3 regions of the Anaerostipes sp. AF04-45 genome follow, and region 3 is predicted to be linked to each of the others. Evidence: predicted binding sites of a transcription regulator. Region 3 holds the regulator's gene; each other region holds the start of a gene.

Region 1 (10,838 bases), on a different contig from region 3:
ATACTTCTTCACAACAGTATTTCCCTTTCTGCTGACTCCGATATAGACCAGCCCCGGTTTCTTTGTTCCGGTCTCTCCTCCCGGACCGGCAAGTCCGGTAATCCCCACACCGATGTCGGCTCCTGAAGCTCTTAAGACGCCTTCCGCCATTTCCCGGGCAGTTTCTTCCGATACCGCCCCGTGGGCTTTCAGAGTGTCCTCTTTTACACCAAGATACTTCTTTTTAGCTTCATTGGAGTAAGTAATAAAACTTTCTTCCAGCACATTTGACGCCCCGGGAACATTGATCAGCCTTCCGGCCAGCAGGCCGCCGGTACAGGACTCGGCACAGGCGATCTTATCGCCCCTGCTCTCAAGCATCTTTACGACCACTTCCTCCAGTGTTTCGTCTTCCTCAATGGTATAAATCTTATCCCCAAATCTTGATTTCAGTTCTTCCACCATAGGCATGACAAGTTCCTTTGCCTCATCTTCAGAGTCAGCCTTGGCCGTCACCCTCAAATGCACTTCTCCTAATTTTGCATACGGTGCCACCGTCGGATTGCTCTGTTCATCGATCAGGTCCATGATCTGGGTTTCCACATAGCTTTCTCCCAGGCAGTCGATCTTGACAACCTTGGAATATAAGATACCAGGCTGAAGTCGGGAAAGAATCGGTTCTGCCTGCTCATGAAACATCGGGATCAGCTCACCTGGAGGTCCCGGCAGCAGGATAATCTTCTTGTCTTCCGGTGCGTTGACCACCATACCGGGCGCTGTGCCGTTTTTGTTGTATAAAACAGTACAGTCTTCCGGCACCATGGCCTGTTTTAAATTGTTTTCCGTCATCGGGCGTTTGATGCTCGTAAAGTAGGAAGTGAGCCGCTCCTTCGCCTCTGCATCTTCCACAAGTTCCTGTCCGCATGCTTTTGCCGCAATCTCTTTTGTCAGGTCATCCTTCGTAGGCCCGAGACCCCCTGACAAGATCAGGATATCCGACCGTTTCATTCCTGTCCGAATCACTTCTTCCACACGCTCCGGATTGTCACCCACAGTGGTCTCAAAAAAAACGCTTATCCCAAGGGCGGCTAAGCGTTCTGACAGGTAGGCAGCATTGGTGTTGACAATGTTGCCTAATAATATTTCTGTTCCCACACAAATAATTTCTGCTGTCATAATTGTCTCCTTCTATTTCAAGACATTCTTGTTTTTTAATAAATAATCCAACAATGATATGATGGTCAACACAAGCGAAATGTATACTAAAATATTTTCAATAAGCACCGCTGTGCCGGTTCCCAGGTCGATGATCAGCATGATGATCATAAACATCTGAAAATTGGTTTTGAATTTGCCCCAATAGCTGGCTGCAATTACCACACCGTTGTCTGATGCAATCAGACGGAAACCGCTGATAATAAATTCTCTGGCGATAATAATGATTGCGATCCATGATGCCAGGCGGTTCATTCCCACGAGAGCAATCATGGCAGAGCAGACCAAAAGCTTATCTGCCAAAGGGTCCATAAATTTCCCAAAATTGGTCACAAGATTGTACTTCCTCGCGATGTGTCCGTCTAGAAAGTCCGTAAGGCTTGCGATGATAAAAATGGCCACGGCAATCCACTTGCTGATCTCGCCAAACGGTTCCGCCAGCAGTACAAAAATAAAAATCGGTATCATTAATACTCTCAATATCGTTAGTTTATTCGGTAAATTCATAGTCCATCTCTCCTATCAAATCGTACTCATTTCCTTTGGTAATTTTCACATAAACATAGTCTCCGGTCAGCAGTTCTTCCGGTGAAGTCACAAAGACACATCCGTCCACTTTCGGTGCATCCATATAGCTGCGGCCTACATACACATCATCTTCAAACAGGTATCCCTCAATCAGGACCCGGATGGTTTTTCCAACCATTTCATGAGTATGTTCATAAGAAATCTTCTGCTGCAGAGCCATCAGTTCATCCCTTCTGGCTTCCTTCACATCTTCTTCAATCTGTCCCTCAAATTCTGCTGCCTTAGTATCCTCCTCGGGAGAATAAGTGAAGACTCCCAGGCGCTCAAAGCGCTGCTGCCTCACAAACTCCTTCAGTTCTTCGTGCTGTTCTTCTGTCTCGCCAGGGAAACCGGTGATAAGCGTTGTACGAATCGCCATATCCGGAATCTCTTTTCTAAGCTTTGCGATGATCGTTTCAATATCATGTTTGGATGTCCTGCGGCCCATCCTCTTCAAAATCCCGTCACTGCAGTGCTGAATCGGCATATCGATATAGTTTACAACCTTTTCTTCTTCCTTTATGGTCCGGATCAGCTCATCGGTGATCTCCTCAGGGTAGCAGTACAGCAGGCGGATCCACTCAATTCCTTCCACCCCGCACAACTCTTTCAGAAGCGTTGGAAGCTCTTTTTTCCCTGTCAGGTCCTTCCCGTACAGAGTCGTCTCCTGAGCCACCAGAACAAGTTCCGTCACACCAGATGCAGCCAGCTCCCGGGCACTCTTTAACAGTTCCTTCATCGGAACACTCCGAAATCTCCCCCGGATCTTTGGTATGATACAATAGCTGCACCTTTTGTCGCATCCTTCGGCGATCTTTAAGTATGCCATGTGGCTTCCAGTTGTGACCAGACGCCGGTGTCCGGAATTGTCCGGAAGATAATCGATACTCTCATAATGTTCATAACCATTGCCCGCAAGAGCCTCATCCACTGCCTCGACAATGGAATCGTAACTGGTAGTCCCGAGTACCGCATCAATTTCCGGAATCTCCTCCAGTATCTCGTCTTTATAGCGCTCAGACAGACATCCTGCGACCACGAGAGCTTTCAGATTCTGCTCTTTATAAGCTGCCATCTCAAGGATCGTATTAATGCTCTCTTCCTTGGCGTCATGAATGAAACAGCATGTGTTGATGACGATCACATCCGCCTCTTCCTCGTCGTTCGTCAAAGTGTGTCCTCTCTCTGTGAGCAGTCCCAGCATCACCTCACTGTCTACAAGATTTTTATCACATCCAAGAGAAATAAAAAGTATTTTCATCTGTTATTCTCCAAACAATTTTTTTGACTGTACACAGTTTTTCATCAGCATAGCGATAGTCATCGGTCCAACGCCGCCCGGCACCGGAGTGATCGCAGATGTCTTTTCCTTCACTGCGTCAAAATCCACGTCTCCGCAAAGCTTGTTATTTTCATTTCTGTGAATACCCACATCGATAATGACAGCCCCTTCTTTGACATAAGATGCATCAATGAATTTAGGCCTTCCGACAGCTACTACCAGGATATCCGCGCGGCTGCATACTTCCCGCAGATTCCTTGTCCTGGAATGGCAGACGGTCACGGTACCGTTTTCTCTGAGCAGCAGCATGGACATAGGTTTGCCTACAATATTGCTTCTTCCCACGACGACACATTCTTTTCCGCCGATCTCCACACCGGACCGCTTCAGGAGTTCTATAATGCCGGCCGGAGTGCACGGAAGAAATCCGTCATTTCCAATTACCATATTTCCCACGCTGACCGGATGAAACCCATCTACGTCCTTTTTCGGATCAATGGCATGGATCACTGCGTCCTCATCCATATGCGGCGGCAGAGGGAGCTGGACTAAAATCCCGTTGATCTTTGGATCTTTGTTGCACTTTTCCACCAGATCAAGCAGTTCCTGCTGGGTGGAATCTTCCGGTATCTCATAAGATACAGAAGTAATCCCAATATATTCGCATGCTTTTTTCTTATTCCTCACATAGACAGAGGATGCAGGATCTTCACCTACCTGGATCACTGCCAGAGCAATCTCTTTTCCCTCTGCTTTCATGGCTGCTACTTCCTGCTTTAACTCGTCTTTGATCTCCGCTGAGATCTTTTTTCCATCTATTATCTGTGTCATGTCTGTTTCCTCTCGTCACTCCTAGAATAAACCGGTGATCTCACCGTCTTCGTTTACGTCAATGCCTTCTGCCGCCGGCTTTTTCGGAAGCCCCGGCATGGTCATGATATCTCCGGTCAGCGCTACAACAAATCCGGCTCCTGCATTTACATAGATTTCGCGGATCGTAATATCAAAATTTTCCGGACGGCCAAGCTTTTTCGGGTCATCAGATAAAGAATACTGGTTTTTCGCCATGCAGACCGGAAGATTTCCGTAGCCAAGTTCCGTAAGCTGCTTTTTCTGTCTGGCTGCCGCCGGTGCATAGATTACATTGTCCGCACCATAAATCTTTGTGGCGATCGTCTCAATCTTCTCTTCAATGGAAGTATCCTCGTAAGAATACAGCGGGCGGTACTCGCTTTTTTTCGTCTCTAACGTCCTGAGAACTGCCTTTCCAAGCTCAATGCCGCCGTCTCCGCCTTTTTCCCATACCTCTGACAGGGCAAAATCACAGTCTCTCTCCTCGCAGAAATGTTTGATAAAGTCCAGCTCAGCCTCCGTGTCTGTGACAAACCGGTTCAGTGTGACAACCACAGGCACCCCATACTGCTTCAGGTTGGAAATATGCTTTTCCAGATTTACAATACCTCTGCTCAGGGCGTCGATATCTTCCCTCCCCAGATCTTCTTTGGAAACGCCGCCGTTATATTTAAGAGCCCTGACCGTTGCTACCAGGACAACCGCATCCGGAGAGAGTCCTGCCATCGGACATTTGATATCCAAAAACTTCTCGGCTCCAAGGTCCGCTCCGAATCCTGCTTCCGTGACAGTGATGTCGGAAAGCTTTAAAGCCATCTTCGTAGCCTGGACACTGTTGCAGCCATGAGCGATGTTTGCAAAAGGACCGCCGTGTACAAAGGCCGGCGTATGTTCCAGCGTCTGGATCAGGTTCGGCTTTAAGGCATCCTTTAAGAGGGCCGCCATGGCTCCCACAGCATTTAATTCCGCTGCTGTCACAGGTTCTTTATCCATATTATAGGCAACAATGATCTTGCCTAAACGTTTCTTCAGATCTTCCATGTCATTTGCAAGGCAGAGAATTGCCATAATCTCGGAGGCCACCGTGATCACAAAGTGATCTTCACGGACAACTCCGTCCACTTTTCTTCCCAATCCCACGACAATATTTCTCAGTGCCCTGTCATTCATATCCAGGCATCGTTTCCAGACGATGTCTCTCGTATCGATCCTCAGTGCATTTCCCTGCTGAATATGATTGTCAATCATGGCTGCCAAAAGATTATTTGCGGAAGTGATGGCATGAAAGTCACCGGTAAAGTGAAGATTTAAGTCTTCCATCGGCACCACCTGGGCATATCCGCCTCCGGCAGCACCTCCTTTGATCCCGAAGCACGGTCCGAGAGAAGGTTCTCTTAACGCAGCCACCGTTTTCTTCCCGAGCTTTGTGAGTCCCTGTGCGAGACCAATGCTGGTCGTAGTTTTTCCTTCTCCCGCCGGAGTCGGATTGATCGCCGTCACAAGTACAAGCTTCCCGTCCTCACGATCCTTGATTTCGTTCATGAATCCGGAAGACAGCTTCGCTTTATATTTGCCGTACAGCTCAAGATCGTCTTCACTGATCCCAAGAGACGCCGCTACTTCCCTGATTGGCTGTAACTTTGCTTCCTGTGCAATCTGAATGTCTGTTTTCATTGGTTGGATTCCTTTCTTCTATAAATATTCCTCTTTGTATTGTTCAAATTCTTCCTGGCTCATAAGAACCTTACGGGGCTTTGTGCCTTCCTCTTCTCCGACGATCCCGGCTTCACAGAGCTGGTCCATCAACCTTGCCGCCCTGTTGAATCCGATCTTAAAAATCCTCTGAAGGCTTGCAATGGATGCTTTGTCCTTATCTATGATAAATTTGGCCGCATCTTCAAAATATTCGTCTCTGTCTGCCGAAACCGATGCCTTCACACTGGCCGTCTCCATTTTTTCTTTGATCTCACTGCCGTAGTCATCTTCTATGTTCTGGCTCTTTAAGAAGTCTACGACACGTCCCACTTCCTCATCGCTGATAAATGCTCCCTGGACCCGGACCGGCTTCTGGTATCCTGCCGGATAAAAGAGCATATCTCCTTTTCCTAAGAGCTTCTCTGCTCCGTTCATGTCAATGATCGTGCGGGAATCCACCCCGGAGGACACAGAAAATGCGATTCTTGAAGGGACATTAGCCTTGATCAGTCCTGTGATGACATTGACAGATGGTCTCTGGGTGGCAATGATCAGATGGATGCCTGCCGCTCTGGCAAGCTGAGAAAGCCTTACGATCGCATCCTCTACCTCACCCGGCGCAACCATCATAAGGTCCGCAAGCTCATCCACAATAATGACGATCTGAGGCAGCGGCTGGAAGTCTTCACCTTCCATTCCCTTTTCCATCATCTCTTTTACTTTTTCATTATATCCGGTCAGATTTCTTACATTGACGTCCGCAAACTTCTTATAGCGGTCTCCCATCTCCATAACTGCCCAGTTAAGCGCGCTGGATGCCTGCTTGGGATCTGTGACCACCGGGATGAGAAGATGCGGGATTCCCTGATATGTACTCAGTTCCACGACTTTGGGATCGATCATGATCAGCTTCACATCGTTGGGACTTGCTTTATATAAAATACTCATGATCAGCGTATTGATACACACTGATTTCCCGGAACCTGTGGCACCTGCAATCAAAAGGTGCGGCATCTTTGCAATGTCTGAGATAATCACCTTGCCAGCCAGATTCTTTCCTACCGCAAACGCGATATTGGAAGAGAAGCGTTTAAAGTCATTATTTTCAATCAGATCCCGGAACATGACCACCTGATTGGTCTTATTCGGCACTTCGATGCCCACTGCTGCCTTTCCCGGAATCGGAGCTTCGATCCGTATGTCCGGGGCCGCCAGATTCAGTTTAATATCATCGGAAAGCCCGACGATCTTGCTGACCTTTACTCCCTGCTCCGGCTGAAGTTCAAACCTGGTAACAGACGGCCCGCAGCTGATGTCCGTAATCGTCACATTGACGCCGAAGTTTCTCAGCGTCTGCTCCAGCTTCAGGGCTGTCTTTTTAAGTTCTGCCTGACTGTTTCCTCCGGCCTTCTTTCCCTTTTTCAGCAGAGTCACCGGCGGAAACACATAATCTCCCTCCTCCAGCGCAGAAGGATGTATGGAAATCTCCGGTATAGGTTCAGGCTCTGATTTCTCTCTGTTCACAAAAGATCTTTTGCCCGGCTTCAGCTCCGGCTCCTCCGGCAGTACTTCCTCATCGGGCTGTCCGATCATCTCGTCCAGATCAAACGGCTTGTCCGGTTCTTTTGCCGGCTCTTCCGGCATCAGAGTAAGGTCATCCAGTACCTTTGACTGTTTCTCTCTCCTTTTCAGCTTTAAGTCTGGAAGCTTTGGAGTCTTGATTCCTGATGCCTGCCTGTCCTCTTTTTCTTTTGGCTTTCTCTTATCAGCTGTTTTGGTCTTCTTTCCTGAAGTCCGTTCGGGTGCAAAAAATGCTGCCACACGCTTTACAAAGGAGAGCAGTGATCTCTCAGTAATCAGTATCATAGAAATTGCTGTCAAAAAAAATACGACAACATAACTTCCTGCCAGTCCCAGCTCCTTATACAGAAAAGAAGCGATGACACCTCCGACCACTCCGCCTCCCGCATGATGTTCCGATCCGTACCGGTACAACACTGCTGCATCAGACATACGGATGTCTGTCGCCATCTGCCATATCGCCGCAGTCATACACAGGAGCAGAACAATAAAAAAAGACTTCTTTACCGAGATGCTGCTATACTGATTGGAGATCAGCAGAAGGATCATGATCAATATAACAATAGGAGCAGCATAGTGAACACCGCCCAGCACTCCGAACAGCGCGGAACTTACCGTGTTTCCCACTTTTCCGCAGAGTCTGAAATTACTCAAAAATAAAAAAAGACAAACTGCAAAACTTAACAGAACCGCAATTTCCTGATAGAACCCTGCAAAGTCTTTTTGCTTTTTCTTCTTTCGTGCTGTGTTTCTTCTCTTTCTTTTTTTTGCTGCCATTCTTCTGGAATCTCTTTTCTTCTTATATTTAATACTCAACAACCCTTCATCAAAAGAGTTATATGACTATTTTACAATTAACCTAAATAAATGTAAAGAGCCTGGACAGAACTCTTTGGTTCCGTTCAGACTCTTTTGTATCTTTGAAATATAATGAATATCAGTATTTTGCTGTCTCAGGCGGAATGAACTGCTCTGCTTCATTCACGAACTTCTTAACCTGTACACCCGCTTTGACTACCGGGATATTGGTTCCGGCTCCGGCAACGCATCCTCCCGGACATCCCATTCCTTCGATCAGGTACCCGTTCTTCTTGCCGGCTTTTGCCTGAAGAAGCATCTTCTTGCATTCTGCGAGTCCTTCCACATGGTCAATCTTCACATCCACTCCCGGATGGTATTCTTTTACGCATGCTTCAATAGCCGCGGCAACACCGCTTGCGACTGCATATCCGCGTCCTGCACCGAACGCATCGTTCATCTCGACTTCCTTGTCGTAAGTACTGAAATCAATATCCTTGGCGGTAAACATGCCGTCCAATTCTTCAAATGTAATGACAAAATCCACTTCACTTCTGACAGACTTTCTGGAAGCTTCCAGTTTTTTAGCCACACAAGGACCGACGAATACGATTTTTGCGTTCTTGTTGGTCTGTCTTGCGGCTCTGGCTGTCGCCACCATCGGGGTCAGTGAATTTGAAATCTGGTCGATCAGTTCAGGGAAGTACTTTTTCCCGAGCATAGACCAGGACGGACAGCAGGAGGTCAAAAGGAACGGCACCTCTCCTGTAGCAACTCCATGTGCATAGTGATCCGCTTCTTCCAGGGCACCTGCATCCGCTCCCACTGCCACTTCCCATACGTCGGCAAATCCGATCTCCAGCAGTGCGGCCTTCACCTTGGCAGGGGTTGCCTTCGGCCCAAACTGTCCAACAAAAGCAGGGGCCAGGATGGCGATGACTTCGTTGCCTTCATTCATGGCTTTGATCAGCTGGTAGATCTGTGACTTGTCTGCAATGGCTCCAAACGGACAGTTGACCATGCACATGCCGCAGGATACACATTTGTCAGGATTAATGGTAGCACGTCCTGCATAATCAGTCTCGATCGCTCCCACGCCACAGGCTACTTCACACGGCCTTTTTCTCTCATGGATCGCACTGTATGGGCATACTTTCTGGCACTGTCCGCACTTAATGCACTTTTCCTGATCAATGTAGGAATATCCGTCCACAAAACTGATTGCATTTTTCGGACATACTTCCATACATGGATGTGCCATACATCCCTGACACTCTCCTCCTACAATGAATGCTCTGTCCTTGCAGGCGTTGCATGCTGCCGGGATCACCTGCAGAAGCGGCGGCTCGTAGTATTTTTCAGCAATGTTGCTCTGTTTGATTCCTTTTGTTATTCTTGCAGGCTTATCAGCAGGTCTTAAAGACATCCCCATGGCAAGACGGATTCTCTCTCCTACCACTGCCCTTTCACGATAAATACTGTCGCGGTATGTCGGCAGCTCACCTTTCACTAATTCGTACGGCAGATCCTCGATTTCTTCAAGGTCTCTTTGTTCATAGGCAAATTTAGCAATCTCTGTAAATACCTTTTTTCTGATCTCTCGGACCGGGGTCTCAATTCCTCTCATAGCTCCTCCTTTAATGTTCGTTAAAATAAAAACAATCTATTATCATTCTACACTACTTTTACCCGAAATTAAAGGATTTTTTTGCTTTTTTTGTACTTTATTCTGTACACCGGAACCCCCGGTTTTTTCTCAGTTTTCCGAGGTATTTTGTATGAGTTCCTTAAGCTTTGCAAAGGCCTCGCTCATGCCCCCGATTTCATTGATCAGGCCCAGTTCCACCGCCTGTTCTCCCTCAAGTACGGTTCCTGCGTCTTTCACCTGTTCTCCGATGTGCAGCATCAGTTCTTCCACCTTATCCTCCGCAATGTCAGAGTGATCGCTGATGAATCTGGTAATACGGTCCTGAATCTTCTCAATATTACGGTAGCTTTGAAGCACACCGATGAAGGTTCCGCTGGAGCGCACCGGATGGATCATCATTGTTGCACTTTTAACAATAAATGAATAGTCAGAAGAGACTGCAAGAGGCACTCCGATGGAATGGCTCCCTCCCAATACAAGCGTTACCGTTGGTTTACTCAGGGAAGCAATCATTTCCGCAAGGGCAAGCCCACATTCCACATCCCCTCCAACCGTATTGAGCAGAATCAGTATCCCCTTGATATCGTCAGAGTACTCTGCTTTGGCAAGCGCAGGGATCATATGCTCATATTTGGTTGTCTTGGAGTTCTGCGGGGACAGCTGATGCCCCTCGATCTCTCCTATGACCGTCATGACATGAATCCCGCCCAGGTCCAGTTCTCCGGTATCTCTTATCTCATTTCTTTGATCTTCATTCATATCGAAATCCTCACTTTGATTTAATAAAAAGGAAGAAGCGCAGTGCTTCTCCCTTTTATTGTCTGTCATTATGAGTAAGATTATTCTTCTTCGATTTCAAAAGATACAAGCAGATCTTCCTGATTGACCTGTTCGCCTTCATTAACGTAGATCTTATCCACCTTTCCGTTAACTTTGGATACGACGGTGGTTTCCATCTTCATTGCTTCCACGGTAAGAAGCGGCATATTCACAGTTACCGGATCTCCCTCTTTTACGAGGACTTTTCCGACGGTTCCAGGAATTGTTGAGCCTAAATGTCCCGGATTGCTCTTATCCGCTTTGATCCTGTGGTCGGCCTTGACTTCCAGGTTGCGGTCTAAGATCTTCACTTCACGCATGGAACCGTTGACCTCGAATTCCAGCAGACGGTATCCGTTCTCATCGGGTTCTGACATATCCACAAACTTGATGATCAAATCT
Region 2 (10,838 bases), on a different contig from region 3:
AGATAAACTCTCTGGCATTTTTATCTGCCTCTTCCGAAATCCTTGTGGAGTCTGTACGAAGATAAGTAATCAATCCCACGGTGCCTTTCCCTTTAATGTCCACACCTTCATACAGCTGCTGGGCAATCCTCATGGTCTTTGCTGTCGGAAAATTCAGTTTGCTGGATGCATCCTGCTGCATCGTGCTGGTCGTAAACGGAAGCGGTGCTTTCTTGATACGCTCCCCTGTCTTTACGCTGTCAACATGAAACTCGGCTCCTTCCAATTCCGCAAGGATCTTGTTCAGCTGTTCTTCATTCTTAATCTCGATTTTCCCGTCTTTGTCACCGGCAAACTTGGCCTCCAGAGGCTTTTTGCTCCCTTTCACATTCAGGAAAGCATCCAGTGACCAGTATTCTTCCGGTATGAAAGCGCTGATCTCTTCTTCCCGGTCACAGATCAGGCGAAGAGCCACAGACTGTACCCGTCCTGCGCTCAATCCCCTCTTGATCTTTGCCCATAAAAGAGGACTGATCTTATACCCCACAATCCGGTCCAGGACACGCCTCGCCTGCTGGGCATCCACCAGGTCCATGTCAATCTCTCTCGCATGCTTTAAGGATTCCTTGACTGCATTCTTGGTGATCTCATTGAATGTGATACGGCTGCATTTTTTGTTCTCCAGTTTCAGCGCATAATAAAGATGCCATGAAATTGCTTCCCCCTCCCGGTCAGGGTCAGTCGCGAGATAAACTTTATCGGCCTTCTTCACTTCTTTTCTCAGTGCCGCCAATACTTCTCCCTTGCCCCGGATCGTAATATATTTTGGTTCAAAATTATGTTCCAGGTCGATTCCCATCGTACTCTTGGGGAGATCCCTCACATGACCGTTGGATGCAATGACTGTATAATTTTTCCCTAAAAATTTATTGATCGTCTTTGCTTTCGCTGGTGATTCTACAATTACTAAGTATTTTGGCATTTTTGCACCTCTTAATTATATTTTTATTATGTAATAATTTTTCAGTATTTCCTCTGCCAACCCCTGCCTCTTTAAATAGTATAAGGATGTCACAGTCTCTGTGACCGGCAGTCTTGCCTCCGAAGCTATCTGTTCCAGGCATTTGGGTTCCAAACTCAAAACATCATACACCATTTTTTCACCTCTAGCAAGTGAATTTTTATCAAATTGACAGACATTATGTGAAAATACTCTGAATTTTGGAAATTCATTTAAGATATCTTCGGGACCGGAAACCAGCTTGGCGCCTTGCTGGATCAGGCGGTGGCAGCCCCTTGATACATCACTCGTCACATTGCCCGGAAGTGCAAAAATTTCTTTATTTTGTTCCAATCCGCAGTCCGCTGTGATCAGAGATCCGCTTTTCTCTCTGGCCTCTACTACAAAGATTCCGTCGGAAAGTCCGCTGATGATCCTGTTCCTCTGCGGAAAGAGAAAAGAAAACGGCTCTACACCGGGACCATACTCAGAATAGATCACCCCCTGTTTCTCCACATCGGCGAAGAGTTTTTGATGAACTTTCGGATAGATCCGGTCAATCCCGCATCCCAAAACACCTGCCGTCGGCGCGCCTGCATCCAGGGCTCCCCTGTGAGAAGCTCCGTCGATTCCCCTGGCCATGCCGCTGACGATCAGAACACCTCTCCCGGACAGCTCCTTCGCAAAATATCCTGCCATCTCTCTTCCATATAAAGTACAGGATCTGGCCCCTACCATTGCGATGACCAGCCTTGATTCTCTCGGCCTGCCTTTTCTAAAAATCCCGAACGGATAGTCATAAATCTGTTTAAGCCGCTGCGGATAATCGGGTTCTTTCCATATAATATAGTCTGTTTTCTGCTTTTTTAACTCCTCGTACTTCTTACAGATATAAGATTCATCTCTTGTCTCAAGAAAAAGCCGGTACTGTCTTTTATTAAGAAATGATTTTGCAGTCTCTTCATTAAGTTTCCTGAGTTCTTCCGGGTGAAGAACGGCAGAAAGAATCTTACCCTGCGTCTTCCGGTTTATCTCAAGAAGCGACGTAAACCAAAACCACGAAAGCTTTTCATTCATACCCCACAGCCTCCGATAAAAACTCCATATTGCGCAGAGACAGTGCCTCTATAAGATGTCCCTCTCCTATCCCGCTTTGCTGCTCCATTCCGGCAATCGTTTTTGCTGTCCTCACAATCTTATGAATACCCCGCATTGAAATATGATGTTTCTTTTGTTCTTCTTTCAAAATTTTTTGGCTTTCTTTATTCAGAGGACAAATTTTTTCTATATCCTCTCCCTGTATCTGACTAAAATAAGAATACGGAGTATCCGAGAGTTCTCTCTGTTCCTCCCTGATATGCTCTAAGACCCTGCTGCGGATAACAGCCGAAGTTTCCGTCTCAGCGTCCATTTTCTTTGCCTCCTGTCCAACTGTAAGGATCAGGTCAAAACGGTCCAGTACGGGACCGGAAAGTCTGTGATAATAGGACCGCTTTTGACCCGCGCTGCACCGGCATGCCTCCGGAGTGAAGCTGTTGCCGCATGGACACGGGTTCATGGCCGCTGCAAGTAAAAAGTCCGCAGGCATGGTATAGTCTCTCCCAAGCCTGTTTAAAATAATCTGCTTATCTTCCAGTGGCTGTCTCAGTGCTTCAATGCATTTGGCGTCAAACTGTGCCAGTTCATCCAAAAACAGCACACCTTTGTGGGCAAGTGTGATCTCTCCGACTTTTGGAACCGCTCCCCCACCGATCAGCGCTCCTCTGGATATGGAAGAATGGGGTTTTCGGAAAGGCGGGCAAAAATCCCCTGCATCCCTGTGGATTCCTGCCGCCTGATAGAGAGCCTGCACCTCCAGGTATTCGTCCTCAGATAAACTATTCATAATAGAAGGAATCCGTTCCAGGGCCATAGTTTTGCCGCATCCCGGAGCTCCGATCAGAAGAATGTGATGTCTCCCGGTCACGGCGATCTCCAGAGCTCTTTTTAAGAGAGGCTGCCCTTTTATTTCCGAAAAATCAAGACACTGGCTGTTTAGAATTATCCTTTTTTTCTGAAAATGGTATGGAAGCACACACCCGTTTCTGAAATAGTCCACAGCATCGGAGAGATGTTTTACCGGAACCAATTCCACATCTTTCATATATACAAGAGATTCCATATCATCATAGGGAACCATAAACCGCCGGATGCCCTGCTTTTTTCCTTCCATGATGATGGGCAGGCACTGTCTGATCCCATGGACACTGCCGTCCAGTCCCAGCTCTCCCAGGAGGCAGATAGGCGGTTCTTTAGTAAATGGAATATAGTTGAGACCGGCCATAACGGCCGCTGCGATGGGAAGATCAAATGCAGTTCCTGTCTTTCTGATATCGGCAGGAGATAGATTAACGGTAACTTTCATCGGAGGGAGCGGACAGCCCAGAGCCCGCAGCGCGGATTCCACCCTGTGCCTGGATTCTTTTGCTTCATTAGAAAGGCGGCCTACCATAGTAAAGTATGGGAGACCGCTTCTTAATTCCGCTTCGACCTGAATGATACAGCCTGCGGCGCCTGAGACAATGCCGCTTAGCATCGAACAAAACATAAAGCCTCCTTCTTTCCCGGAAGCCTCTCAGCTAACAATATACTGTATCTTATCATATTTTCTAAATTTTTACAACTATTTCAGCAATTTTTTTAGTTCACTCATAAAGGTGTTCACATCTTTGAACTCTCTGTATATAGCGGCAAATCTTACATATGCCACCTCATTCAGTTCCTTCAGCTTGTCCATGACGATCTCTCCGATCAGGGAACTCTCCACCTCGCGCTGTCCGAGATTATAGATCTTTGTCTCGATCTCATCTACGATCTGATCGATCTGTCCCATGGATATAGGCAGTTTGTGGCAGGACTGTACGATACCCGCCTTGATCTTGGAGCGGTCATACATCTGTCTGGTCTTGTCCTTTTTGATCACAGACAGCGGTTCTGTCTCGATCTTTTCATAGGTCGTGAAACGCTTGCTGCAGTCGTCACACTGTCTTCTTCTCCTTATGGAGTTATTGTCTTCCGAATGTCTGGAATCAATGACTCTGGAATTTTCACTTCCGCAATAAGGGCACCTCATTTTTCTACCTCCCGGGCTATGCTTTTCTTTGTACTCTTTTGAGAGGCAGATCATGTCTGCCTCAAGATTTTCCATTCGTTAAAGGAAGTATATCATTTTTTCCAGATCACTTCAAACATTCTTTTTCATTAATATCCACCAATACAGTGTCACAGCCGATTCGAATGATCTTCTTATATGGAATATAATAAAACTCACCTTTTGTAAAGCACAGGATCTTTGTCGCTTTTGGAACGATCAGGCATAAAATCTGACCTGACGCCGGGTCAAACTCCAGATCGATGACACATCCCAGTTTATCTCCGGTCCGGCAGTTGATCACATCCTTTTCCCTTAACTCTAAAAACTTCATGAAACGCCACCCCAGAAAAATAGTTATAATAGTGTATGCACCAGGAAATAAAGTGTGACAAAAAGGCTGTATCCTCCAGTCAGATACAGCCTAATGATCTTTCTATCATTCACTTTATTATACCGTAATGATTTTTTTCGGACACTTTTTGGCACAGAGTCCGCAGTTGACACATTTCTCATAATCAATATGAGCAATATTATTTTCTACCGTAATCGCTCCAAGCTTACATTCCTTCGCACAAAGTCCGCAGCCGATGCATCCGGCTTTGCACACAGACATGACGTCTTTTCCCTTGTCTTTAGAATTACACTGTACTAAATGTTTCTTGTCATAAGGAACCAGTTCAATGAGTCCCTTCGGGCAGATATCGGTACATTTTCCGCAGCCGATGCACGCTTCTTTGTCAACATAGGCAATCCCGTTGACGATGGAAATTGCATTCTCAGGGCAGACCTGAGCGCAGCTTCCGAATCCCATACATCCGAAAGAGCAGGCCTTCGGCCCTTCTCCGGGCACATTCATCGCTTCCACACAGCTCATCTGTCCTGTATATTCGTATTTATTTGATGCTTTCTCACAGGTTCCTGCACACTTTACGAATGCCACCTGTTTTACGAAATCACCGGCTTCCACACCCATGATGGCACCGATTTTTTCTGCCGCTGAAGGCCCGCCTACCGGACAGGCATTGACCGCAGCTTCTCCGTTTGCGATCGCTTTTGCAAGCCCGTCACATCCGGCGTATCCGCATCCTCCGCAGTTATTGCCGGGAAGTTCTGCTCGGACTGCTACTTCTTTTTCATTGACCGGAACCTTAAACTTCTCAGAAGCGATTCCTAAAAGAATAGCAATGACCAAACCAATTCCTCCGACCACGACGGCCGCGAGAATAATTGCTGTAATATCCATTTATGCTACCTCCCTATATGATTCCTGAGAATCCAAAGAAAGCGATAGCCATCAGACCTGCCGTGACAAGAGTGATCGGCATTCCTTTGAAAGATTCCGGGATGTTGTTGTATTCTAGTTTCTCGCGGATACCGGCCAAGATCACGATGGCGATGGTAAATCCGACAGCCACTCCAAATCCGTTGACTACACTGGTAATAAAGTTGTAATCATACTGAACGTTATTCAATGCAACACCGAGCACCGCACAGTTGGTAGTGATCAGCGGAAGATATACGCCTAAAGACTCATAGAGAGCCGGCATAGATTTCTTTAAAAACATTTCCACGAACTGCACCAATGCCGCAATGACAAGAATAAATGCTATCGTCTGAAGATATTCCAGATGAAACGGCACGAGTATGCCAGCATAAACGAAATAGGTAACCGCTGAGGCGATCGTGATGACGAAAATAACCGCAGCGCCCATTCCGCCGGCGGTCTCTACCTTCTTGGATACACCAAGGAAAGGACAAAGGCCTAAGAACTGGCTCAATACTACGTTATTAACTAATGCCGCACCGATTGCGACTAATAATAAATTTGACATTGTTCATCCCCCCTATTTGTCGTCCACACTGTTATCAAAAAACCGGCTTCCGCAGGCACCGTTTCCGCAGCTTGCACAGTCGCCGCATCCGGAAGCCTGAGACTCTCCTGCTTTTTTCGGTTTCTTGTTTCTTACCTTATTCTGAACTGCAACAAGGCAGGCCAGGACAAAGAATGCTCCGGGAGCCAGGATAAAGATCGTAATCGGCTCATAAGCAGCCGGCATGATCTTTGCGCCAAAGATCGTACCTGCACCGAGGAGTTCACGGAAGGCTCCGATCACAGTCAGTGCAACAGTAAATCCAAGGCCCATTCCGACACCGTCGAAGAAAGAGAGCACTGCCCCGTTCTTAGATGCAAAGGATTCTGCGCGTCCCAGGATAATACAGTTTACTACGATCAAAGGAATGTAGATTCCAAGGCTTGCATTCAGTGACGGCACATATCCCTGCAAAAGGAACTGCACTACCGTTACGAGAGATGCAATAATGACAATATAGCCCGGAATACGGACTCTGTCAGGTATAATATTTCTCATGAGTCCAATGATCAGATTGGAAAACATTAAAACGGCCGTAGTGGAAAGTCCCATTCCTGCCCCGTTGATGGCGGATGTGGTTACCGCGAGGGTAGGACACATACCGAGCATTAAGACGAAAGTAGGATTTTCTTTGACAATACCGTTGATCAAACGTTCTATCGGATTACTTTTCATCTCAATTACCTCCTTTCAATGTATCCATTAAAGCAACACAGCTGTTGACTCCGCTTGTCACCGCACGGCTGGTGATCGTAGCGCCGCTGATGGCATCGACCTTTGCGTCGTCGCTCTTGCCGGAACCGTCTTTTACGACTTCAAACTGCTTTGCTTTTTTATTGTTAAAGTTGCTCTTGAACTCCTCTTCTTTTGCCTTCATACCAAGGCCCGCGGTCTCATTGATCGTCAGAGTCTCATATCCGTTGACCGTACCGTCATTTTTGACGCCGACAGAGAGAGTGATATCTCCGCCGTATCCGTCAGGGTTTGTCACGGAGAATACATATCCAAGACCTTTTCCGTCCTTATCTACTGCTTTGGCAATCTCACTGACCGTATTCTGGCCCAGATTCTTTGCCTTTAAAGCTTTGTTTATCTCTTTTTTATCAAGTTTCACTGCCTCAAAACGGTCTGCGTCTTTGAACACAGCCTTGTATGCTTCCTGTTTTGTCTTTTCTTCCTGCTTTGCAATCGGATCTTTGGTCACGTTGTAAACGAATCCAAGGATCAGTCCGGCAGCCAGAGTGATGATAAATAATTTAATACAGTCATTTACTAAACTTTTATTCATTGTCTTTGCCTCCTTTTGCCTTCACAATTCCAAACGGAGTCGGAACCGTAATCTTTTCAATCAGAGGAACAACCAGGTTCGCAATGATAATAGAGTAAGAAACTCCCTCTGCCATCGGTCCGAACAGTCGGAAAATACCGGTCAGCAGTCCGCAGAGGACGCCGAAGATGATCTTTCCTCTGGAAGTGATCGGTGAAGTTACATAGTCCGTTGCCATGAAGATCGCACCGAGCATCAAACCGCCGGAAAAAATCTCAGACGCCATGTAGGTGAGATCGAAGCCATGTCCTCCAAAAAGCAGTACGAAGACAGCCACCGTCGCCACATAGATGCATGGGATCAGCGGTGAGATCACTTTCTTTAATACCAGGTAGGCTCCTCCCAGGAGGAGAAGGACGGCGGATGTCTCTCCGATCGTTCCGGGGATGAATCCTGTAAAGACACTTCCCAGGTCTACACTCTTTCCCGCCTTCAGCAGTGCAAGAGGAGTCGCAGTGGTGACACCGTCATATGTAAATGTTGTCATTCTTGCCGCGAAAGAGATCATCAGAAAACAGCGGGCTCCCAATGCCGGGTTCATAAAATTCTGTCCCAGGCCGCCGAAAACCTGTTTTACGACAATGATGGCAAACAGGCCGCCCAGCACCGGCATCCATAAAGGAACACCTGCCGGCAGGTTCAGTGCAAGCAGGAGTCCGGTCACAGCCGCGCTCAGATCGCTTACCGATACTTTTTGTTTCATTAACTTCTGATATATATACTCAGCAGCCACACAGGTGACAATGGAGACCGCAATGGTCACAGCCGCAGATGCACCGAAGATATAGATACCAAAAACTGTGGCCGGGAGTAATGCAAGGATTACATCCAGCATAATGCTTTGTGTTGAGCTTTTGTCCCTTACGTGCGGGTTTGCTGAAACACGATATAATGTTTCGTTCATATGTACCTCTCCTTTACTTCTTTCTACGATTTGCCAAGACCTGTTTGCGTCCTGTCTTCATTGACTGTGCCAGGTTTCTCTTCGCCGGACAGATAAAAGAACAGCATCCGCATTCCACACACTCATCGCCATGGAGAGCTTCAAATGCTTCAAAGTTATTGTTATCTGCCAGTACGGACAGTCTCGCCGGCATTAACTTCTGAGGACAGACGCTGACACATCGCCCGCAGTTGATACAGTTGCTCGGCTCTACGGCAGACACCGGGTCCTTTGTAAATGCCAGCAGAGAAGAAAATGTTTTGACTGCCGGAACATCAGTAGTAAACATAGCCATTCCCATCATCGGACCTCCGGAAATCACCTTTTCAGGCTGCCCCTTAAATCCGCCGGCTGCTTCGATCAGCTCGCTGACATTCGTTCCGGTGCGCACTAAAAGATTCTTCGGACTTTCTATGGCGTCTCCTGTCACTGTCACAACACGCTGAAATAAAGGTTTCCCTTCTTTTACTGCGTCCTTCACAGCAACAATTGTTGCCACGTTGTCCACAATACATCCTGCATCTGCCGGAAGCATGCTGGAATTGATGGCTCTTCCCGTTGTCGCATAGATCAGGGAACGCTCTGCTCCCTGCGGATATTTTGTCTTCAGCTCCGCAACCGAAATCCTTGCATCCCCTTTGACACAATCGCTGACTTTTGCAATGGCATCTTTTTTATTATCTTCCACTGCGATGATCCCTTTTGCTTTCGGGAATAAGTCCAGAACAATGTTCAGCCCTTCCACGAGGACTTCCGGAGTCTCCATCATGATCCTGTAATCTCCGGTTATGTAAGGCTCACACTCCGCACCATTGACAATGATGTACTCGATGGCATCCGGATCTTTCGGAGCCAGCTTCACATGAGTAGGGAAACCTGCTCCTCCGAGTCCGACGATTCCTGCGTCTTTGATCGCAGCGAGAACCTCGTCTCTGGTCATATCCTGATACGGCTTTGCCTGAAACTCCGCTTCTTTGAATTCTCCGTCGTTTTCTATTACAATCGCATTTACTTTCGCTCCGGCGGGAGTCACTCTCGGCTCAATCGCTTTCACCGTACCCGAAACAGAGCTGTAAATATTGGCTGACACAAAACCGCCTGCCTCTGCAACCTTCTGTCCCGCCAGTACCTGATCACCTTTTTGTACGATCGGTTTCGCAGGTGCCCCGATGTGCTGGCCGACAGGTAAAACAACATCTCCTTTCGGCAGATATTCGGTGATCGGGGAATTTTTTGCGTATTCTTTCCCGTCATCCGGATGAACTCCGCCGCTAAATGTAAACAATGCCATTTTTAAGCCTTCCTTTCTCTTTTCTTAAATTTCCATATCTTTAATGATAAATTGTTTAGCATGCAAAATCAACTTTCGACATTTTTTTCACAAACGAAATCCCACAAAATAACATACATCTCACTAAAATCTTTTCATTCTTTCACTTTATTCAACTTTTTGCACAGAAAAAGAAACAATGCCGGGTTCTATATGTGAATTAATTGTCAATCTAAAAGGAGTCCCCGATTCTGAGAACTCCCTCTTTGAAGTTTTATCTAATGCCTGATCTGTCCATTGCCATAAATAATAAATTTGGTAGTCGTCAGTGCATCGAGTCCCATAGGTCCCCTTGCGTGAATCTTTTGAGTGCTGATTCCGATCTCTGCACCAAAGCCGAACTCGAATCCGTCTGTGAACCTCGTGGAAGCATTCACATAGACCGCAGCCGCGTCGATCTTCTCCAGAAACTCCTGGGCATGAGAATAGGAATCTGTGACGATCGCCTCGGAATGTTTTGTGTTGTAGCGGTTGATATGTTCTACCGCCTCATCAAAGCTGTCCACAACCTTTATCGAGATAACAGCATCCAGATATTCCGTGCCCCAGTCTTCTTCCGCCGCTTTCATCACCCGGTCACTGACTACCATGACTCTCTCGTCTCCTCTGACCTGCACTCCCTTTTGGAGCAGAGCCTCTACGATAGCCGGAAGATGGGTCTGTACAACATCTTTATGTATGACCAGAGACTCACATGTATTGCAGGTTCCGAGCCTTTGAGTCTTTGCGTTGACCACGATGTCGACAGCCATTTTCGGATCTGCATACTGATCGATGTAAGTGTGGCAGTTTCCGGTTCCCGTCTCAATCACGGGAACTGTGCTGTTTTTCACGACGCTCCGGATCAGTCCGGCTCCTCCTCTTGGAATAAGGACATCAATATATTCCGTCATCTGCATCATCTTTGTGGCAGTTTCACGGCTGGTATCTTCCAGGAGCTGGATGCTGAATACCGGCATCTTTTTCTTGTCTAAAGATTCCTGGAGAACTTTCGCAATCGCGAGATTGGAGTGAATGGCATCGCTTCCGCCGCGGAGCAGACAGGCGTTTCCTGTTTTAAAGCAGAGAGCAAACGCATCCGCAGTAACATTGGGCCGGGATTCATAGATGATTCCTACAACACCCAGAGGAACGACTTTCTTTCCGATCAGCAGTCCGCTTTTATTGGGCTTCATCTCAGTGACTGCCCCAATGGGATCTTCCAGATCCGCCACCTGTCTGAGTCCTTCTGCCATGCCTTCGATCCTGTCTACCG
Region 3 (10,838 bases):
CAGGAGCGCAGAGGCGTTTATATCGGAATGGAATATATCGAGGAAGGACGGGCTGTTTTAAGGTATGAACTTCCGCTCAATGAAATCATTTATGACTTTTTCGATGCCCTGAAATCACGCTCCAGAGGGTATGCATCTCTGGATTATGAGATGAAGGGATATCAGAGATCAGAGCTCGTGAAACTGGATATCCTGATCAACAAAGAAGAAGTAGATGCACTGTCCTTCATCGTTCATGCCGAGACGGCTTACGAGAGGGGAAGAAAAATGTGTTCCAAGCTGAAGGAAGAAATTCCAAGGCATTTATTTGAAATCCCTATACAGGCGGCAGTGGGCAGCAAGATCATTGCCAGGGAGACCGTAAAGGCTATGCGGAAAGATGTGCTGGCCAAGTGCTACGGCGGCGATATCTCCAGGAAAAGAAAACTTCTGGAGAAACAGAAACAGGGAAAGAAGCGGATGCGTCAGGTAGGCAATGTAGAAATTCCTCAGGAAGCATTCATGAGTGTGCTGAAATTAGATGAAGACTAGAGAACTTGAACTGTACCTTCATATACCGTTCTGCAAAAAAAAATGCAGTTACTGTGATTTCTGTTCGTTTCCGGCCGGAGATGATGAGATCAGCAGCTATATACGAAAGCTTCGGCAGGAAATTCTGCACTGGGGAAGGCTTCTTAAACGCCCGTCAGTGAGCACGGTATTTATCGGAGGAGGAACTCCTTCCCTGATTCCGGGAGCACAGATAGAATCTTTGATGAATACGGTCAGAGATTCTTTTTCCTGTGCAGAAAACATGGAGTGCACGATCGAAGCCAATCCCGGCACTGTCACAAGAGAAAAACTTTCGGCCTATCAAAACTGCGGGATCAACAGGATCAGTTTCGGACTTCAGAGCGCGAGGGAAGAAGAACTGAAGATTTTAGGCCGGATTCACACATTTGAGGACTTTGTCTCGGGATTTTATATGGCCCGGGACTGCGGATTCCAAAACATCAATGTAGATCTGATGAATGCGGTTCCTATGCAGACGATGGAGTCGATGGAACAGACCCTGTTAAAAACTGCAGAACTTGAGCCGGAACATCTCTCAGTTTACAGCCTGATCATCGAAGAAGGGACACCTTTTTATGATATGAAAGGGCTGGATGATCTCCTGCCGACGGAAGATGAGGACGCGGCCATGTATGAAAGGACGGAAAAGATCCTTCATACCTTAGGCTATGAAAGGTATGAGCTGTCAAACTATGCCAGACCGGGATATGAATGCAGACATAACTGCGGATATTGGACAGGGAAACCATACCTGGGATTTGGTTTGGCGGCGTCTTCTTATTTTAGGGGAAAACGCTTTACAAATCCGGCAGATATGGAAAAATACCTGTCAATAACAGATTTTAGCGGCATATTTGAAAAAGAAACAGAACTGACCAAAAAAGAAGAGATGGAAGAGTATATGTTTTTGGGGCTACGGATGACAAAAGGGATCTCAAAAACGGAATTTTCCAAGCGGTTCGGGACAGGTATCCTGGATGTTTACCGGGAACCTATCCAAGAACTCTCTGGAAAAGGCTTGTTAGAACAGGATGCCGAAAGAATCTGGATCCCGCAGCAGGCCTTGTTTTTAAGCAATCAGGTAATGATGGAGTTTCTTTTATAGATCCAGAAGTTTCTGAACGTTGATCTGTCCCCATCCCTGATGATTTCTCGGAGTGGAAAGCTTGTCACAATTGTACCGAAGTTTCATTTTTACATCTTTGTTCGTATAATACGGGTAACGCTCCAAAAGCAGGGCGATGGCCCCGGAAACTGCCGGTGTTGCCATGGAAGTGCCGCTCTTGATGCTGTGCCCTCCGTTCAGGCCGCAGGAATATATATTTGTTCCGGGAGCCACAACGTCCGGCTTCATGACGCAGGAAGAGGTAGGCCCTCTGCTGGAATAATTTTTTGCAAAGCGCTGAGAACCCATGGGACGGCTGGCATCGTCGCTGGAGCCTACGGTAATGATCTTGCGGCTGTTGCCCGGCGCTGTGATGGAATGATCTCTGGGGCCGTTATTTCCGCTGGCGATGCAGACGACCAGTCCGTCATCCCACAGCTGGTTGACCTGCTTCACAATCGCATTGGCAGCTTCGTCATTTCCGGAAGCAGGAGTGCCGATAGAAATATTTACAATCCGGATTCCATACTGTTTGTGAAAATGGTGGATCCAGGACAGGCCGTTTAAGAACGTGCGCTGATTCCCGTTTCCAAGCGCATCCAGAACCTTGAGGGAAATAATATGTGCTGCAGGTGCAATGCCGCAGCTTGCAGATGCGGCAATCCCCGCGATATGGGTCCCGTGTCCATTGTCATCATAAGGATATGATCTGTGGTGTACATAATCTATGAATCCGGCGATCCGCTGATCGGCCGGATAAAATTCTTTATGGGGATAGATACCGGTATCCAGGAAGGCAATCCCTATATTCTTCCCCAGGAAGCCATGTTTATGGGCGATATCCGCATGGATGATCTGTGATATTAGCTTCATAAAATATTGTCTCCTAATAAGTGTTATAGTATAGAATACGCCGGAAACACAGAAAAGCCAGAACATTTTGCGCAGGCTATTCCCACTGAAAGAATTTGGGGGATGCGAAGGTACAGATTACTGCGATGCAGACAATGGTCACAGCCGGAACAATCACACTGCCAAGCTCCTCTCCCAGAGAAGCGGCTTTCAGTAGCTTGATTCCCTGAGTCAGCGGCATAATATCTGCAGTTTTCTGCAGCACTTTGGGCATGACTTCATAGGGAAGTGTTGCGCCTGAAAAAATCAGCATCGGAAAGTACAGCAGACTTGCGGCGACACTCGCTATCTTAGTATTCGGAGCAATACCGCCTACCAGCATGCCGATGCTGAACATAGACACAATGACCAGGAGATAACATCCCAGAAAACTCAAAAAAGATCCGCGGAACTGATATCCAAAGAAAAGAACGGCTTCGGCATAGAGCAGGATCAGAGAAACAGCCGCATATAAAGTATAAATTGTCACCTGTACCGCTAAGATCATGGAAGGGCTGACCGGCGTAACCTTGTAGCGCTTTAAAATACCCTTGCTCCGATAATCAGAGACAACCAGCGGCAATCCCATCACACCTCCTGCACAGATGGATATGGTGGTGACGGCTCCGAACGACTGTTCCAGAAATGAGTATCCGGCACCGCCGAATGCGGGTCTGTCTCCATAAATAATTCCCATGACTGCCAGTACCGCAAGAGGCACACAGATTGCAAAAATAAACATATCCATTCCTCTCAGAGATAATTTTAATTCTGTTTTCAGCATTGTCTTAAAAGTTTTCATCAATTCATTCCTCCTCGTCTGTATACCAAAGATAAGCGTCTTCAAAATGATCAAAAGGACTCGATGCAACTGCCTCCGCCGCCGTACCGTAAAATATGATGTTTCCCTTTTTTAAAATACAGATGCAGTCACACAGGTTCTCGATCTCATCCATAAAATGGGACGTCAGGAAAATCGTCAGTCCATCTTCCTTGAGTGAGGAGAGTATATTCCACACTTGGCGTCTGGCCCTGGCGTCCAGACCGGTCGTCAGCTCGTCCAAAAAGACAACTTCAGGATTGGGTATGAGTGCGAGGATAATAAATAGTCTTTGTTTCTCGCCGCCGGATAAATCTTTGATCTGGCTTTTGGCTTTTTCGGAAATTCCAAACTTTTGCAGTAGTTTTTTCGGATCTGCGGATTCCTGATAGAGAGCAGCGGTAACTTCACAAAGTTCTGAGACGGTAATATTATCCTGATAAGCTGCCTCCTGAAATTGGACACCTACCTTTTGAAACAGCTGCTTTCTGGATGTCTGCGGATTCATTCCCAGAATGGATATGGTTCCGCTGTCTGCCGTCTTTGTACCTAAAATGCATTCAATCGTTGTGCTCTTGCCTGCGCCATTGGCCCCGATCAGGCCGAAAACTGTTCCGCGCTTTACGGATAAACTGATATTGTCTGCCGCAGGCGTTTTGTTGTAGGTTTTACATAATTTTTCTGCTTTGATCACTTCATTCATGAAGGATACCTCCTTGTTTTATTGTAAAAAAAGAATACCACCAACGAAAACATTGGTGGTAAAGTGGAGGGTTTAAGAAAATTGTTTTTTCATTCTTTTTAAGCTGCATATCATTTTCAAAACATTATTCTCGGCAGTCAGCAGAGAAGTAACCAGTTTGTCGCACACCGCAATAATATCGTCATCTTTATTGGGAGTATCCAAAACTTCTTTGATATCAATCCCGGGATTTTTTGACAGGTGCCCAAGCAGACGCAGAATGGATTCCAAAGAATAATTTGCACACCTCAGGGAGCGAATGATTTTGAGCCTCTGTATATCCTGACTCGTATATATGCGGTATCCATTCTGCCTGCGTTTTACAGTCAAAAGGCCGTTCATTTCCCAATTTCTCAGAGCATCCATAGAAATGCCGAGATACCGGGAGACTTCCCTGCGTTTCATGGGATGGGTATGTTCCTGTGATCCGCCGGATAAAATCTCTGTTACGATTTCGACTGCCTCTTCGGCATTGGCTTGTTCCTTTCTGATCTGTGCCAGGTATTCTTCTGCCAATACCAGAGCCCTGGGAAAATCACAGGATGCCGCTGTTTTTACAATCCGGACAGCCTTTTTTCTCAGTCCGTTCTGCAGTACCTCCATTTGAAAAGCCAGCCGGGCCAGCCGGAACTGCTCAATATTAAGATCAGTAAAAATGCGGTATCCATTGCTCTGCCGTTCCGGTTTTGAGATCAGCCCTGCGTTTTCGTACAGCCGGACAGTATTGGGATGAATTCCTATGAGCTTTGCAACCTCAGATGTTTTATAAGTATTCATGTAAAAACCTCCATTCATGGCTCCAGCATAACACAGATCAGAAATATGGTGATATAGTGGAGGGTTTTGGACTCCGCGTTACAATTTTCTTACAGAATAAAAAATGACATTGGTTTGATGGTTCCCAATGTCATTTTTCGACTGATTTAATTAAATCCAATGAACTTCCGTGCTGCTTTGTAAGCTGCGATGACAACTTTCCGGCCTCCGTAGCCCGGGAGGTTTACGGCATTTCCAACAAGAGATCCCCGGATCTGACGGTATAGTTTTGTGTTTTTCGATTTCAGGTACTTCCAGAGTTCCTTCTTCATCTGAAGATGCTCCGGTATGCCGGATTTGATGGCAATGACAGATGATACCGTCATGATGATGCTCAGATAGTGTTTCATGTAGCGGTATAACGGCTTGTTTACCAGCTCAAAGCTGCTCATATAATCGATCATGGCTTTGGTGACAAAAAACTGCTGGTCGATCCGTTTGATCATATTGGCTTCATTGACAGACTGATCGTCCCTTCCGATGAAGTAGCGGTAAAAATTTACATCCAGATAGTAAATCGTCTTCACATATGGAAGCGGTTTGAAAACGTAAAGGTTGTCTACATAAAAAGTATGTTCCGGCAGGCACAGACGGCACTCATGGAGAAGAGAAGTACGGTAAATGACGGAATGCATGAGAATGTACTGACTCAGAGGAAAACGCTTTACATCATCCCAGGTAAAAATCTGTTCAACCGGGATCGTATGGCGGTAATGAATCACGGTTTTTCTCTTCACACCCTGTTTCTCATAGACATAGTTTGACATAAACATGTCTATAATGGTTCCCTGGCGGTAAAAGGTCTCTAATTGATTGAAGATTTCCTCATAGGCATGTTCGTTTACCCAGTCGTCACTGTCCACCACCTTAAAATAAATCCCTTTGGCATGAGCGATACCAGTGTTTACTGCACCGCCGTGGCCTTTGTTCTTTTGATGGATCGCCCGGCAGATACCGGGATATTTGTTTTCATATTCATCGGCGATCATGCCGGTATTGTCCGTGGAACCATCGTCTATGATGAGGATCTCAACTTTGTCTCCTCCGGTCAGCAATGTATCTATGCAGTGTCTCATATATTCCTGGGAATTATAACACGGCACAGCAAACGATATTAATTTCATTTTGTAACCTCCTAAAAATGGTACTTAGTCTATTATAACAAATTTTTGTAAAAATACCATGGCATTTTCACTCAGTTTCTTCTGACAGGGTCTCCCATTCTTCATAAAGGGTTTCCAGATGTTCCTCATTCCGGACTTTGGCAGCGGAGAGTTCCAGCAGTTTCTTTGTGTTGACTGCGTTCTCCGGCAGACACATTTCTTCGTCAAGCTTTGTGCTTTCCGCTTCCAGTTCCTCGATTTCCTGTTCTATTTTTTTCAGGCGGTTTTCTCTTTTCCGACGCTTTGCGTCTTCTTCCTTTTGCTTCTGCCAGCTCAGCTTCGTATCGGATACAGACTCAGTTTCAGCGTTCTGTACCTCTTTCGTGCCTTCCTTCTCCTTTTCGATAAGATAGTGCTGGTAGTCGCCCGGATAAGAGTGCAGACCGTCTTTCGGAGAGAGTTCCAAAATTCTTGTGGCTGTCTTGTTGATAAAATAGCGGTCGTGAGACACGTAAAGAACCGTGCCTGTGTACTGGGACAGGGCGGATTCCAGGATTTCTTTGGAGTGAATGTCCAGGTGGTTGGTAGGCTCATCAAGAATCAGAAAATTGGCATGGGAAAGCATAAGTTTCGCAAGAGATACCCGTCCCTTTTCACCGCCGCTTAAGGAAGAAACAAGTTTAAAGACATCTTCTCCTTTAAAAAGGAAAGCAGCCAGTGTATTTCTGATTTTTGTGTTGGTCAGTTCCGGAAAGGAATCAGATATCTCCTCGAAGATTGTCTTATCCGGATGCAGGTTGTCCTGTGCCTGATCGTAATATCCGATGGAAACTTGGGAACCGAGCTTAATCAGTCCTTTGTTTTTGGCAATTTGTTTGCAGATGATTTTTAACATCGTAGTCTTGCCGGTTCCGTTGGCGCCGATCAATGCCACGCGCTCACCGCGAAATATTTCAAAATTTATATCGGAAAACAGCATATGCGGCCCGAAACTTTTTTCCAGATGTTCCACCGTTAAGACATCGTTTCCGCTGATCACCGACGGTTCGATGGCAAAGCGCATTTTTCCGTCGACTTCCACAGGCTTTTCGATCACATCAATTTTGTTCAGCATCTTTTCACGGCTCTCGGCCCGGCGGATGGATTTTTCCTGGTTAAATTGTTTTAGTTTTTCAATGACCGCCTTCTGGTGACGGATCTCCTGCTGCTGGTTTTCGTACTCCTTCAAGCGGATTGCCTTTACCTGATCCCTTTTTTTAATAAAAGAAGTGTAGTTGCCGTCAAAGAGCATCGCGTGACCCGACTCAATCTCCATGACTTTGTTGACGATCTTGTCCAGGAAATACCGGTCATGGGAGACCAGGATGACAGCGCCCTCATAGTGGCTTAAATAGGTTTCCAGCCACTGGATCGAATCTACATCCAAATGGTTGGTAGGCTCATCCAGGAGAAGGATCTCTGGCTTCATCAGCAGGAGTTTTCCGAGAGCGACCCTTGTCTTTTGTCCTCCGGACAGAGTCTCGATTTTTTTTTGAAAATCTTCCTCTTGAAACCCGAGTCCTTTTAAGATTCCTGTGATCTCACTTTTATAAGCAAAACCGTTTTTCTGTTCAAATAAATGAGTGGCCCTGGTGTATTCCTCCATCTTTTCTTCGAGCTCTGTGCCGCTTAAATGCTTCATCATATGCTCCAGAGAGCGGAGTTTTTTGTCCAGTTCGATCACATCCTGTTTTATGGTCAAAAGCTCTTCATAAATGGTGCGGGAAGAAGTATGGTCCTGATGCTGTGCGAGATAGCCGATATCGGCGTCCTTCTTTTTGTGGATCTCCCCGTCATCGGGTGTCATCTGATCCATGATGATCTTGAGCAGGGTGGACTTTCCGGCACCGTTTAAGCCGATGACGGCAAGCCGGTCCTTTTCATTGATATGAAAGGAAATTCCTTTCAGGACTTCCTGGTCGACAAATGTTTTATGTATATTCTGACAAGATAAAACCATAGTGCACTCCTTCAAAATTTCTAAGCTGTAAAAATTCTTTATAAGCATAACATAATTTCTGAAAAAACGCACTGAAAAGTTTGACAGATATTAGACAATCTTATATAATTTATTTAATTTGAGTAGTTAATAAAATAAGTGGGAGGGTAATAATGTCATCAATGGATAAGAATATATCACCGGCAGTTATAAAGAGATTACCTAGATATTACCGTTATTTGGGGGCTTTGAAAGCAAAAAATATTACGAGGATCTCATCCAAAGAGCTGAGCGAGAGGATGAAAGTAACTGCATCCCAGATCCGGCAGGACCTGAATAATTTTGGAGGTTTCGGGCAGCAAGGATACGGCTACAATGTAGAAAATCTTTACGTGGAGATCGGAAAGATTCTGGGACTTGACAAAAGCAATCAGATGATCATCGTTGGTGCCGGCAATCTGGGGCAGGCATTGGCTAATTATCAGGATTTTAACAATAACAGCATTGGTTTTCAGGTGATTGCGCTGTTCGATGTGAATCCGAAGCTGATCGGCATCACGGTGCACGGAGTGGAAGTGCACGATATTGACGATATGGAAGAGTTTATAAAGAATCATGAGATCAAGATTGCAGCCCTCACGCTTCCGCAGGACCAGGCGCCGAAGATTGCCAAAGATCTTGTGTCGTGGGGCATCAAAGGATTTTGGAACTTTGCCCCTGTGGATCTCACGCTGCCGGACAGTGTGACCGTGGAGAATGTCCATTTGGCAGAAAGCCTCATGACGCTGACTTACAATATTCACAGCAGGGAAGACAGCGAAGGCGCGGAGTAAAGACGGGAGGAACGCCATGATTGTCGGTATAGGAACTGACCTGATAGAAATCGGGCGGGTACAGAAGATGGTGGAGAGAAAGAACCGCCTGAGCCGGATTTTTTCAGAAGAGGAACTGGCATGCGCAGGTTTAAACAGTACGACTCTTGCTGGTAATTTTGCAGTTAAAGAAGCCGTTTCCAAGGTATTTGGAACCGGCTTCTTCGGATTGGAGCCCTATGAGATCGGAGTGTTTCGGAATTCAAAAGGAGCACCTTATGTGAAACTCACAGGCAGAGCCGAAAAAATGGCATCAGATAGGAAGATTACGAAATTTCATGTGTCGGTTACGAACACAGGGGGGCTGGCACAGGCTTTTGTCATAGGAGAGTGTCTATGAAATATGTTTTAAAAAATCAGGAAATGCAGGATGTTGATAAGGAGACCATACAGAAGATAGGGATTCCTGGCCTGGTGCTGATGGAGAGGGCCAGCGAAAAAATTGCCCGAAGGCTCATGGAAACAGTCAGAAAAAATAACAGGATTCTTTCTGTGGCAGGATGCGGAAATAACGGGGGAGATGCGCTGGCTGCGGCCAGAATCCTTCTGGAAGAAGGGTATTCAGTGGATTTTACAGTCGTAGGGGATCTGTCTCAGGCATCCGCAGACTTAAAGACGCAGTACGATATCCTTGCACGGCTTGGATATGAGCAAAAAGAAGAGATAGATTATAAGGATTATGACTGGATTTTGGAAGGACTGTTTGGCGTAGGCCTTTCCAGAGAGGTATCGGGGACATACCGTACTGCTGTGGAAAGGATTAATGGAAGCGGAGCTAAAGTCATGTCAGTCGATATTTCCTCCGGAATCAGCGGGGATACGGGAAAAGTCCTTGGATGCGCCGTAAAATCAGACGCTACGGTGACCTTCGGCGGTCCCAAGGCAGGACATCTGCTCTATCCGGGAAAAGAATATGCGGGCCGGCTGTATGTAGAAAAGATCGGTTTCTTTGATTCTGTTTTGAAGAAACATGCAGGGGGCTTCACATACGATAGGAAAGATTTAGAAAGACTTCCGGGCCGTTTTGCGGATTCTCACAAGGGCACCTACGGAAAAGTCCTGATCATAGCAGGAAATGAGACGATGTCTGGGGCTGCTTATTTTTCGGCAAAGAGTGCCCTGCGCATGGGCAGCGGACTGGTAAAGGTGATTTCCTGCGAAGCCAATCGTCCGATTCTGCAGTCCATGCTTCCGGAAGTGCTGTTCGGGACATATGAGGATGTAAAAGATGCCCTCGAATGGTGTGACTGTATCTTATTCGGACCCGGAATGGGAGTCTCAGAGCGGACCAAAGAATTATTAGAAGAAGTTTTACAGCGCGGAACAAAGCCTCTTTTGCTGGATGCGGACGGCCTGAATACGGTCAGCCGTTATGGAATGGAGATCGATCATCCGGGAGGGTGCGTTTTCACACCGCATCTTCTGGAAGCTGCAAGGCTCCTTGGAATATCCGCAGAGCAGGTGAAAGAAACTCTGACGGATGCGGGACAGAAGCTTTCGGACAGATTCCGCGCCACTGTTGTGCTGAAAGATGCGGCAACGCTTGTAGTGTCAGGCAGCCGGCCTGTTTATTATAACAGCAGCGGAAACAATGGAATGGCCACAGGGGGGAGCGGCGATGTCTTAAGCGGCATGATCGCAAGCCTCCTAGGGAGAGGCATGGAATGTTCTGAGGCTGCCGCCCTTGGTGTCTATATCCATGGGCTTGCAGGAGACCATGCCGCAGAAATTTTTGGACACAACAGCATGCTGGCATCAGACATCATTGAGTCAATCAGCAGTATTTTAGGAGGAATCAGCGATGAATCAGTATTATAGGGTATACGCAGCCATTGATCTGGATGCGGTCTGCCATAATATCAGTGAGATAAAAAAACTTGTGGGGCCGGATACAAAGATTATGCCGGTGATCAAAGCCGACGGCTACGGACACGGGGCGGTCCCGGTGGCGAAGGCATT

What was found. The regulator Rex, encoded in region 3, represses fermentation and respiration genes when NADH is low (regulators of the CRP and FNR family bind a similar motif). The targets are predictions, from matches to a motif close to ATTGTTAANTANTTAACAAT.
Region 1: the regulator Rex is predicted to act here: its motif matches at 9,613-9,632, upstream of DWV34_RS12480 (4Fe-4S dicluster domain-containing protein).
Region 2: the regulator Rex is predicted to act here: its motif matches at 9,736-9,755, upstream of rsxC (electron transport complex subunit RsxC).

What each region holds. Positions count from the first base shown of each region.
Region 1 covers NZ_QTXQ01000008.1:22,452-33,289, forward strand. The annotation lists gene DWV34_RS12450 (competence/damage-inducible protein A) at 1-1,155, opposite strand, end outside; gene pgsA (CDP-diacylglycerol--glycerol-3-phosphate 3-phosphatidyltransferase) at 1,168-1,701, opposite strand; gene rimO (30S ribosomal protein S12 methylthiotransferase RimO) at 1,685-3,022, opposite strand; gene folD (bifunctional methylenetetrahydrofolate dehydrogenase/methenyltetrahydrofolate cyclohydrolase FolD) at 3,026-3,874, opposite strand; gene DWV34_RS12470 (formate--tetrahydrofolate ligase) at 3,896-5,569, opposite strand; gene DWV34_RS12475 (DNA translocase FtsK) at 5,588-7,948, opposite strand; gene DWV34_RS12480 (4Fe-4S dicluster domain-containing protein) at 8,109-9,596, opposite strand; gene DWV34_RS12485 (ClpP family protease) at 9,726-10,376, opposite strand; gene DWV34_RS12490 (pyruvate carboxylase) at 10,457-10,838, opposite strand, start outside.
Region 2 covers NZ_QTXQ01000017.1:15,773-26,610, reverse strand. The annotation lists gene topA (type I DNA topoisomerase) at 1-961, opposite strand, end outside; gene dprA (DNA-processing protein DprA) at 977-2,056, opposite strand; gene DWV34_RS16445 (YifB family Mg chelatase-like AAA ATPase) at 2,049-3,566, opposite strand; gene nrdR (transcriptional regulator NrdR) at 3,642-4,091, opposite strand; gene DWV34_RS16435 (YlmC/YmxH family sporulation protein) at 4,198-4,443, opposite strand; gene DWV34_RS16430 (RnfABCDGE type electron transport complex subunit B) at 4,561-5,355, opposite strand; gene rsxA (electron transport complex subunit RsxA) at 5,369-5,944, opposite strand; gene rsxE (electron transport complex subunit RsxE) at 5,957-6,658, opposite strand; gene DWV34_RS16415 (RnfABCDGE type electron transport complex subunit G) at 6,660-7,271, opposite strand; gene DWV34_RS16410 (RnfABCDGE type electron transport complex subunit D) at 7,264-8,214, opposite strand; gene rsxC (electron transport complex subunit RsxC) at 8,228-9,544, opposite strand; gene DWV34_RS16400 (glutamate-5-semialdehyde dehydrogenase) at 9,802-10,838, opposite strand, start outside.
Region 3 covers NZ_QTXQ01000004.1:97,674-108,511, forward strand. The annotation lists gene lepA (translation elongation factor 4) at 1-531, shown strand, start outside; gene hemW (radical SAM family heme chaperone HemW) at 521-1,657, shown strand; gene DWV34_RS07280 (S8 family peptidase) at 1,652-2,530, opposite strand; gene DWV34_RS07285 (ABC transporter permease) at 2,607-3,350, opposite strand; gene DWV34_RS07290 (ABC transporter ATP-binding protein) at 3,355-4,071, opposite strand; gene DWV34_RS07295 (MerR family transcriptional regulator) at 4,144-4,887, opposite strand; gene DWV34_RS07300 (glycosyltransferase family 2 protein) at 5,034-6,050, opposite strand; gene abc-f (ribosomal protection-like ABC-F family protein) at 6,118-8,028, opposite strand; gene DWV34_RS07310 (redox-sensing transcriptional repressor Rex) at 8,181-8,840, shown strand; gene acpS (holo-ACP synthase) at 8,857-9,219, shown strand; gene DWV34_RS07320 (bifunctional ADP-dependent NAD(P)H-hydrate dehydratase/NAD(P)H-hydrate epimerase) at 9,216-10,697, shown strand; gene alr (alanine racemase) at 10,681-10,838, shown strand, end outside.